2 regions of the Xanthobacter pollutisoli genome follow, and region 2 is predicted to be linked to the other one. Evidence: predicted binding sites of a transcription regulator. Region 2 holds the regulator's gene; the other holds the start of a gene.

Region 1 (3,412 bases), on a different contig from region 2:
AGGCCGGAAAAGATGACGGGGACCGCCGCCGGATCAGTGAGAAGCACGGCGCCAATGGCCGCAACCGGGGCGAACAGGATGACGCTGAAGCCCCTATAGGCCACGAACATCAGGAAGAAGAGCGCGGCGAGGCAGACGAGGAAGCTCATGGGCGGTGATCCGGCGGAGGGAAGAATCCCCTCAAGAGACAGGGAAGCTATTCTGTCCTATCCGCACCCGCCAGCATACGTGAGTAGGGGGCACCGACTTGTGACAGCGCCCCGCGCACCATCATCCCCCACAGCCGGATGACGCGCCGGAGCGGTGCTCCGGCGCCAGCTTCCTTCAGGGCATCAAGGCGATCTGGTCGAGCCCCAGAGTCTCGGGGAAGCCCATGAGAAGGTTCATGTTCTGCACCGCCTGCCCGGACGCCCCCTTCACCAGATTGTCGAGCGTCGAGATGACGACGGCCCGGCCCGGCAGGCGGTCGGCGACCACCCCGAGGAACACCATGTTGGAACCGCGCACGTGCCGCGACTGGGGCACCTGCCCGAACGGCAGCACGTGGACGAAGGCCTCGCCCTTGTAGAAATCGGCAAGGATGCGATGCAGGTCCTCGGCGGTGGCGCCGGCGGTGCGCACGTAGATGGTGGCGTAGATGCCGCGATTCATGGGCGCCAGCACCGGCACGAACATGGGGCTCACCGGCCGGCCGGCGGCCTTGGAGAATTCCTGGTCGAGCTCGCCCATGTGCCGATGGCCGGAGACGGCATAGGCGTGGATGCCCTCCGACACCTCGGAGAAGAGCATCGCCTCCTTGGCCGAGCGCCCGGCGCCGGACATGCCGGTCTTGGAATCGATGACGATGCTCTCCGGCTCCAGCGCGCCGGCCTCCAGCAGCGGCACCAGCGGCAGGATGGCGGTGGAGGAATGGCAGCCCGGATTGGCGACCAGCCGCGCCTTGCGGATCTCGTCGCGATAGATCTCGACGAGGCCGAACACCGCCTCCTGCTGCAGTTCCAGCGCCTGGTGGGGATGGCCGTACCAGGTCTCGTAGGCGCCGGGATCCTTCAGGCGGAAGTCGGCGGAGAGGTCTACCACCTTCACGTTCGGCGCCGCGTCGAACACCTTCTTGATGACGAGCTGGGTCGTGGCGTGGGGCAGCGCGCAGAACACCACGTCCACGGCGGTGAAATCCACCTCGTCGATGGTCACCAGCTTCGGCAGGGCGAAAGGCGCGAACTGCGGGAACACCTCGGCCATGCTCTGGCCGGCCTTCCTATCCGCGGTGAGCGCAACGATCTCGACGCGGGGATGGCGCAGCAGCAGGCGCACCAGTTCGGAGCCGGTATAGCCCGAGGCGCCGAGAACCGCGATCCTAGCCTTTGCGTCAGCCATCTTGATCTCCCGCGAGGTCATCCGCCGTCAATCCCGGCGCACCGGGCCCGAGGGCAGGGCCACGGTCCTTACACCCTTTCTCCTGTCAGGGAAAAGACGCCGGCCCTGCGGGAGCAGCAGGGCTGCCCTTCCGCTGGGACGCAGGACGGCAGGCAGTGGGCCGCCGAAAATGTTGCCATTCCGTTCCCCTGCCCCGCCGGCTCTGCCACACTGGGGGCAACCCGGGCCGCGGCCGTGCCGTGAGTCGCGTCGCCCGTTCCCTTCTGCTATCGAGCGCCCATGTCCGACACCGACGACGATCTCTTCGGCTCCGCCTCCCGCCCCCGCCCGTCCGCCAAGGCAAATGCGAAGGCCAAGCCGCCCGCCGTGCCCACCATGGCGAACGATTATACCGCCGCACATATCGAGGTGCTGGAAGGGCTGGAGCCGGTGCGGCGCCGGCCGGGCATGTACATCGGCGGCACGGATTCCAAGGCGCTGCATCACCTCTTCGCGGAGGTGATCGACAATTGCATGGACGAGGCGGTGGCAGGCCACGCCACCTTCATCGAGGTCCAGCTCGGCGCCGACGGCTATCTCACGGTCTCCGACAACGGCCGCGGCATTCCGGTGGAGGACCATCCGAAATTTCCCGGCAAGTCGGCGCTCGAGGTCATCATGACCACGCTGCATGCCGGCGGAAAGTTCGACAGCAAGGTCTACGAGACCTCCGGCGGCCTGCACGGCGTCGGCGTCTCGGTGGTGAACGCCCTCTCCGATGATCTGGAGGTGGAGGTCGCCCGCAACCAGACGCTCTATCGCCAGAGCTTCTCCAAAGGCGTGCCGCAGGGTCCGCTGAAGGAAGTGGGGCGCATCACCAACCGCCGCGGCACCCGCGTGCGCTTCCATCCCGACCCGGAGATCTTCGGTCCCGCCGCCCATTTCGAGCCGGCCCGCGTGTTCCGCATGGCCCGCTCGAAGGCCTATCTGTTTGGCGGCGTGGAGATCCGCTGGTCCTGCGACCCGGACCTGCTGAAGGCCGGCGACGGCATTCCCGAGAAGACCGTCTTCCGCTTCCCGGGCGGCCTCAAGGATTATCTGGCCGCCGACCTCGAAGGCCAGACGCTGGTGCATCCGGACATCTTCTCCGGCCGCATCCAGAAGACCGGCGGGCATGGCTCGGTGGAATGGGCGGTGGCGTGGGTGGCGGACGCCGACGGCTCCATCTCCTCCTATTGCAACACCATCCCGACCCCCGACGGCGGCACCCATGAGAACGGCCTGCGCACGGTGCTGCTCAAGGGCCTGAAGGACCATGCGGAGCGCTCCGGACAGGGCAAGCGCGGCTCGGTCATCACCGGCGACGACGTCATCACCGGCTGCGCCGCCATGCTCTCCGTGTTCGTCCGCGAGCCGGAGTTCCAGGGCCAGACCAAGGACCGCCTCGCCACCGCCGAGGCCGCGCGCATCGTCGAGCAGGCGCTGCGCGATCCGTTCGACCACTGGCTCGCCGCCAATCCGGTGCAGGCGAGCCGCCTGCTCGACCACGTCATCGACCGCGCCGAGGAGCGGCTGCGCCGCAAGCAGGAGAAGGAGGTCTCCCGCAAGACCGCCGTGCGCAAGCTGCGCCTGCCGGGCAAGCTCGCCGACTGCTCCAACACCGAGGCGGCGGGATCGGAGATCTTCATCGTCGAGGGCGACTCGGCCGGCGGCTCGGCCAAGCAGGCGCGGGACCGCAAGACCCAGGCGGTGCTGCCCCTGCGCGGCAAGATCCTGAACGTCGCAAGCGCCACCCGCGACAAGCTCGCGGCCAACCAGCAGCTGGCCGATCTCGGCCAGGCGCTCGGCTGCGGCATGCTCTCTCACTATCGCGAGGCCGATCTTCGGTACGAGAAGGTCATCATCATGACCGATGCCGACGTGGACGGGGCGCACATCGCCTCGCTCCTCGTCACCTTCTTCTTCCGCCAGATGCCGAAGCTGATCGAGGAGGGCCATCTCTTCCTCGCCGTGCCGCCGCTCTACCGCATCACCCAGGGGGCGAAGACCCTCTATG
Region 2 (3,412 bases):
AGCGCTGGTGCTGGCCGGCGTGCTGGCGGGCCGTCCGGCGCTGTCGCTGCGCTCGGTGGGGGTCGCCGCGGTGGCGGTGCTGGCGCTGACGCCCGAGGCGGTGCTCGACCCCGGCACGCAGATGTCGTTCGCCGCCACCCTCGCGCTGGTGGCCGCCTATGAGCGGCTCCAGCCGCTGCGGGCGCTGCCGCGGCCGGACGGATTCGCCGGCGCGGCGCTGGTGTGGATCGTCGCGCTGGTGGGGGGAACGGCGCTCACCTCGCTGGTGGCGGGGCTTGCGACGGCGCCCTACGGCATCTTCCACTTCCAGCGCGTCGCGCCCTACGGCCTCATCGCCAATCTCGCGGCCATGCCGGCCGTTTCGTTCCTGGTGATGCCGGCCGGGCTCGCCGGCGTGCTGCTCATGCCGTTCGGCTGGGACCATCTGGCCTGGCCGGTGATGGGGCGGGGCATCGAGATCATGGTGGCGGTGTCGGACCATGTCGGGGCGTTGCCGGGAGCCGATACCCGCGCCGCCTTCATCGGCCCGGCGACCCTCGCCTGCCTCAGCCTCGCGCTCCTCGCCGCCTGTCTGCTTCGCGGCGTGCTGACCCTCGCGGCGCTGGCGCCCCTCGCTCTGGGCACCCTGCTGGCGGGTGCGCCGGCCCGGCCGGATCTCCTCATCGCACCCGATGCGCAGACGGTGGCGGTTCGCACCGCGGAGGGCCAGCTATCCGTGCTCGCCGCCTCAAGCCAGCGGCTGGTGGTGGAGCAATGGCTGACGCGGGAGGGCGACCGCCGCGCCGCCGACGCCAAGGATCTCTCCGCCGCCTTCGCCTGCGACCCCTTGGGCTGCGTCGCGCCGCTGCCGGGCGGCGGCACCATCGCCGTCTCGCGCAAGGCGGAGAGCCTGGAGGCGGATTGCCTCAACGCCCGCATCCTGGTCGCCCGCGATGCACCCCCCGCGCGCTGCGAAGCCGAGGTGGTGACGCCGCAGACGCTGGCGCGCACCGGAGCCCTCGCCTTCCAGCTGAGGGACGGCAGGCTGGTGGCCGAACCCACCCGCCGCGCGGAGGTCCAGCGCCCGTGGATGGCTGCCGTTCCGCCGCTTTTGGAGGCGGAAGGCGAGGCCCCCGACCACGAGGCGGATGCCGCCGCGCCCTGATCGGGCAGCGGGATGCACCGCAGGCCGGTCCGACCCGGCCGACGCGGCAGCAGGACAAAAGCGGGCGGGGTGAGGGGCATGGCCCGTTGCGGAGCCGGCGCCCGTTGAGCTGGATGCGCCGCGCCCCTCACCCCGTTTGCGGTCTCCCGGGAGGGAGAGCGAAAGGGAGGGTCAGTAGCGCCGCATCAGGCCGACGAGGCGGCCCTGGATGCGGACCCGGTCGGGGCCGAAGATGCGCGTCTCATAGGCCGGGTTTGCGGCCTCGAGGGCGATGGAGGCGCCCTTCTTGCGCAGACGCTTGAGGGTCGCCTCCTCGTCGTCCACCAGCGCCACGATGATGTCGCCCGTGTCGGCCGTGTCGCACTTGCGGATGAGCACCGTGTCGCCGTCGAGGATGCCGGCCTCGATCATGCTGTCGCCGCGCACTTCCAGGGCGAAGTGCTCGCCGGAGCCGAGCATCTCGGGCGGGATGTTGAGGGTGTGGCTGCGGCTCTGGATGGCCGAGATGGGCGTGCCGGCGGCGATCCGGCCCATGACGGGGACCGCGACCACCGGGGCGGTGTCCTCGTCGTCCGCCATGGGGCGGACCTTGCCGAGGCTGCCCTCGATGACAGAGGGGGAAAATCCGCGCCCCGCCGAGCGGGCGGAGGCGAGACCCGGCGCGACGCTGTCCGGCAGGCGGACCACTTCCAGCGCGCGGGCGCGGTTGGGCAGGCGACGGATGAAGCCGCGCTCTTCCAAGGCGGTGATGAGGCGATGGATGCCGGACTTGGAGCGCAGGTCGAGCGCCTCCTTCATCTCGTCGAAGGAGGGCGGCACCCCGGTTTCCTTGAGCCGCTCGTGGATGAAGCGAAGCAGGTCGTATTGCTTCCGGGTCAGCATCGTCTCGCCCCTGTGCCGGCGCCGCATTCCGCGACGGCCCAGCCCGCGCGGCGCGAAACAAATCATGAACAGTCTTTATCTGTTCCTTTTGTGTTCCGCAAGGGGTGAACAGCGGGTTAAGGGGCTCAATCGTCGAACGGAATGATCTCGCACGGGTCCCCGACGCGGCCCGCGGGGGCATATGGCGGACGCACCAGAAGGCAGTCGGCATCGGCGAGGATGCCCAGCATGGCGCTGTCCTGCGAGGCCGAGGGCGTCACATGCACCGAGCCGTCCGGCCGGCGCTCGATCTTGGCGCGCATGAAGTCGCGGCGCGCGTCGTTGGCGGGCAGTTCGGCCGCCAGACGGGCGGGCGCGGTGAGGGGACCAGGCGCCGCATCACCCTGGAGTGCGCGCAGGAGGGGCGCGAGGAAGATCATCCCGCAGACGTGGGACGACACCGGATTGCCCGGCAGGCCCAGCACCCGCACCGTGCCGCGATGGCCGAACATCAGAGGCTTGCCGGGCCGCAGCGCGATCTTGTGGACGAACAGCTCGACGCCCTCCGCCTTCAGCGCCGGCGCCATCAGATCGTGGTCGCCCACCGAGGCGCCACCGGACGACACCACGATGTCGAACTCGCCCGAGAGGGCGCGCGCGATGGTGGCGCGGATCGTGGCGAGGTCGTCCTTCAGCACGCCGAGGTCGGTGACGTCCGCCCCGGCCCGGCGCGCCAGGGCGGCGAGGCCGAAGGCATTGGAGACGACGATCTCGCTGTCGGCGCCGGTGCCCTGGCCGGGGAGGACCAGCTCGTCGCCGGTCTGCAAGAGCGCCATGCGCGGGCGCCGCGCCACGGGCACCACGGCATGGTCCATGGCGGCCGCCAGCATCATGTCCCGCCCGGTCATCCGGCGCCCGGCTGTGAGGCCCGGCGTGCCGGCGGCGAAGTCGCTGCCCCGCTTGCGCACGTTGCGCAATGCCGCGGTGAGGCTGGTGGTGGTGATGGTGTCGCCGGTGCGGGCGACGTTCTCCTGGATCACCACCGTGTCGGCGCCCTCGGGCACCACCGCGCCGGTGAAGATGCGCACCGCCTGTCCCGGCCCGAGTGCACCGCCGAACGGCCGGCCGGCCGCCGATTCGCCGATGACGGTGAGGGTCGAGGGCGTGGTGGCGATGTCGGCGGACCGCACCGCATAGCCGTCCATGGCCGACATGTCGGCCGGCGGCTGGGTGCGGCGGGCGACGAGGTCCTGCGCCAGCACGCGGCCGGCGGCGGCCGAGACGCTCACCTCCTCGGTGCCCAGCGCGGTGACGCCCTGGGTGATGAGGGCGCTCGCCTCCTCGACGCTCATCAGCGCCATGGCGCTGCTCCCGAAACGCGCGCAGTCACAGTGGCAGGTCCTTCCA

What was found. The regulator LexA, encoded in region 2, represses DNA repair genes until DNA is damaged. The targets are predictions, from matches to a motif close to TGTTCNNNNTGTGTTCNG.
Region 1: a site for LexA is predicted at 1,548-1,565, ahead of parE (DNA topoisomerase IV subunit B). Genes of this name have one in related genera too.

The regions. Positions count from the first base shown of each region.
Region 1 covers NZ_JBDZDP010000025.1:11,300-14,711, forward strand. Annotated here, with positions in the region: gene ABLE93_RS23765 (GntP family permease) at 1-149, opposite strand, end outside; gene argC (N-acetyl-gamma-glutamyl-phosphate reductase) at 325-1,377, opposite strand; gene parE (DNA topoisomerase IV subunit B) at 1,657-3,412, shown strand, end outside.
Region 2 covers NZ_JBDZDP010000002.1:454,329-457,740, reverse strand. Annotated here, with positions in the region: gene ABLE93_RS07505 (ComEC/Rec2 family competence protein) at 1-1,144, shown strand, start outside; gene lexA (transcriptional repressor LexA) at 1,316-2,026, opposite strand; gene ABLE93_RS07495 (molybdopterin molybdotransferase MoeA) at 2,152-3,366, opposite strand.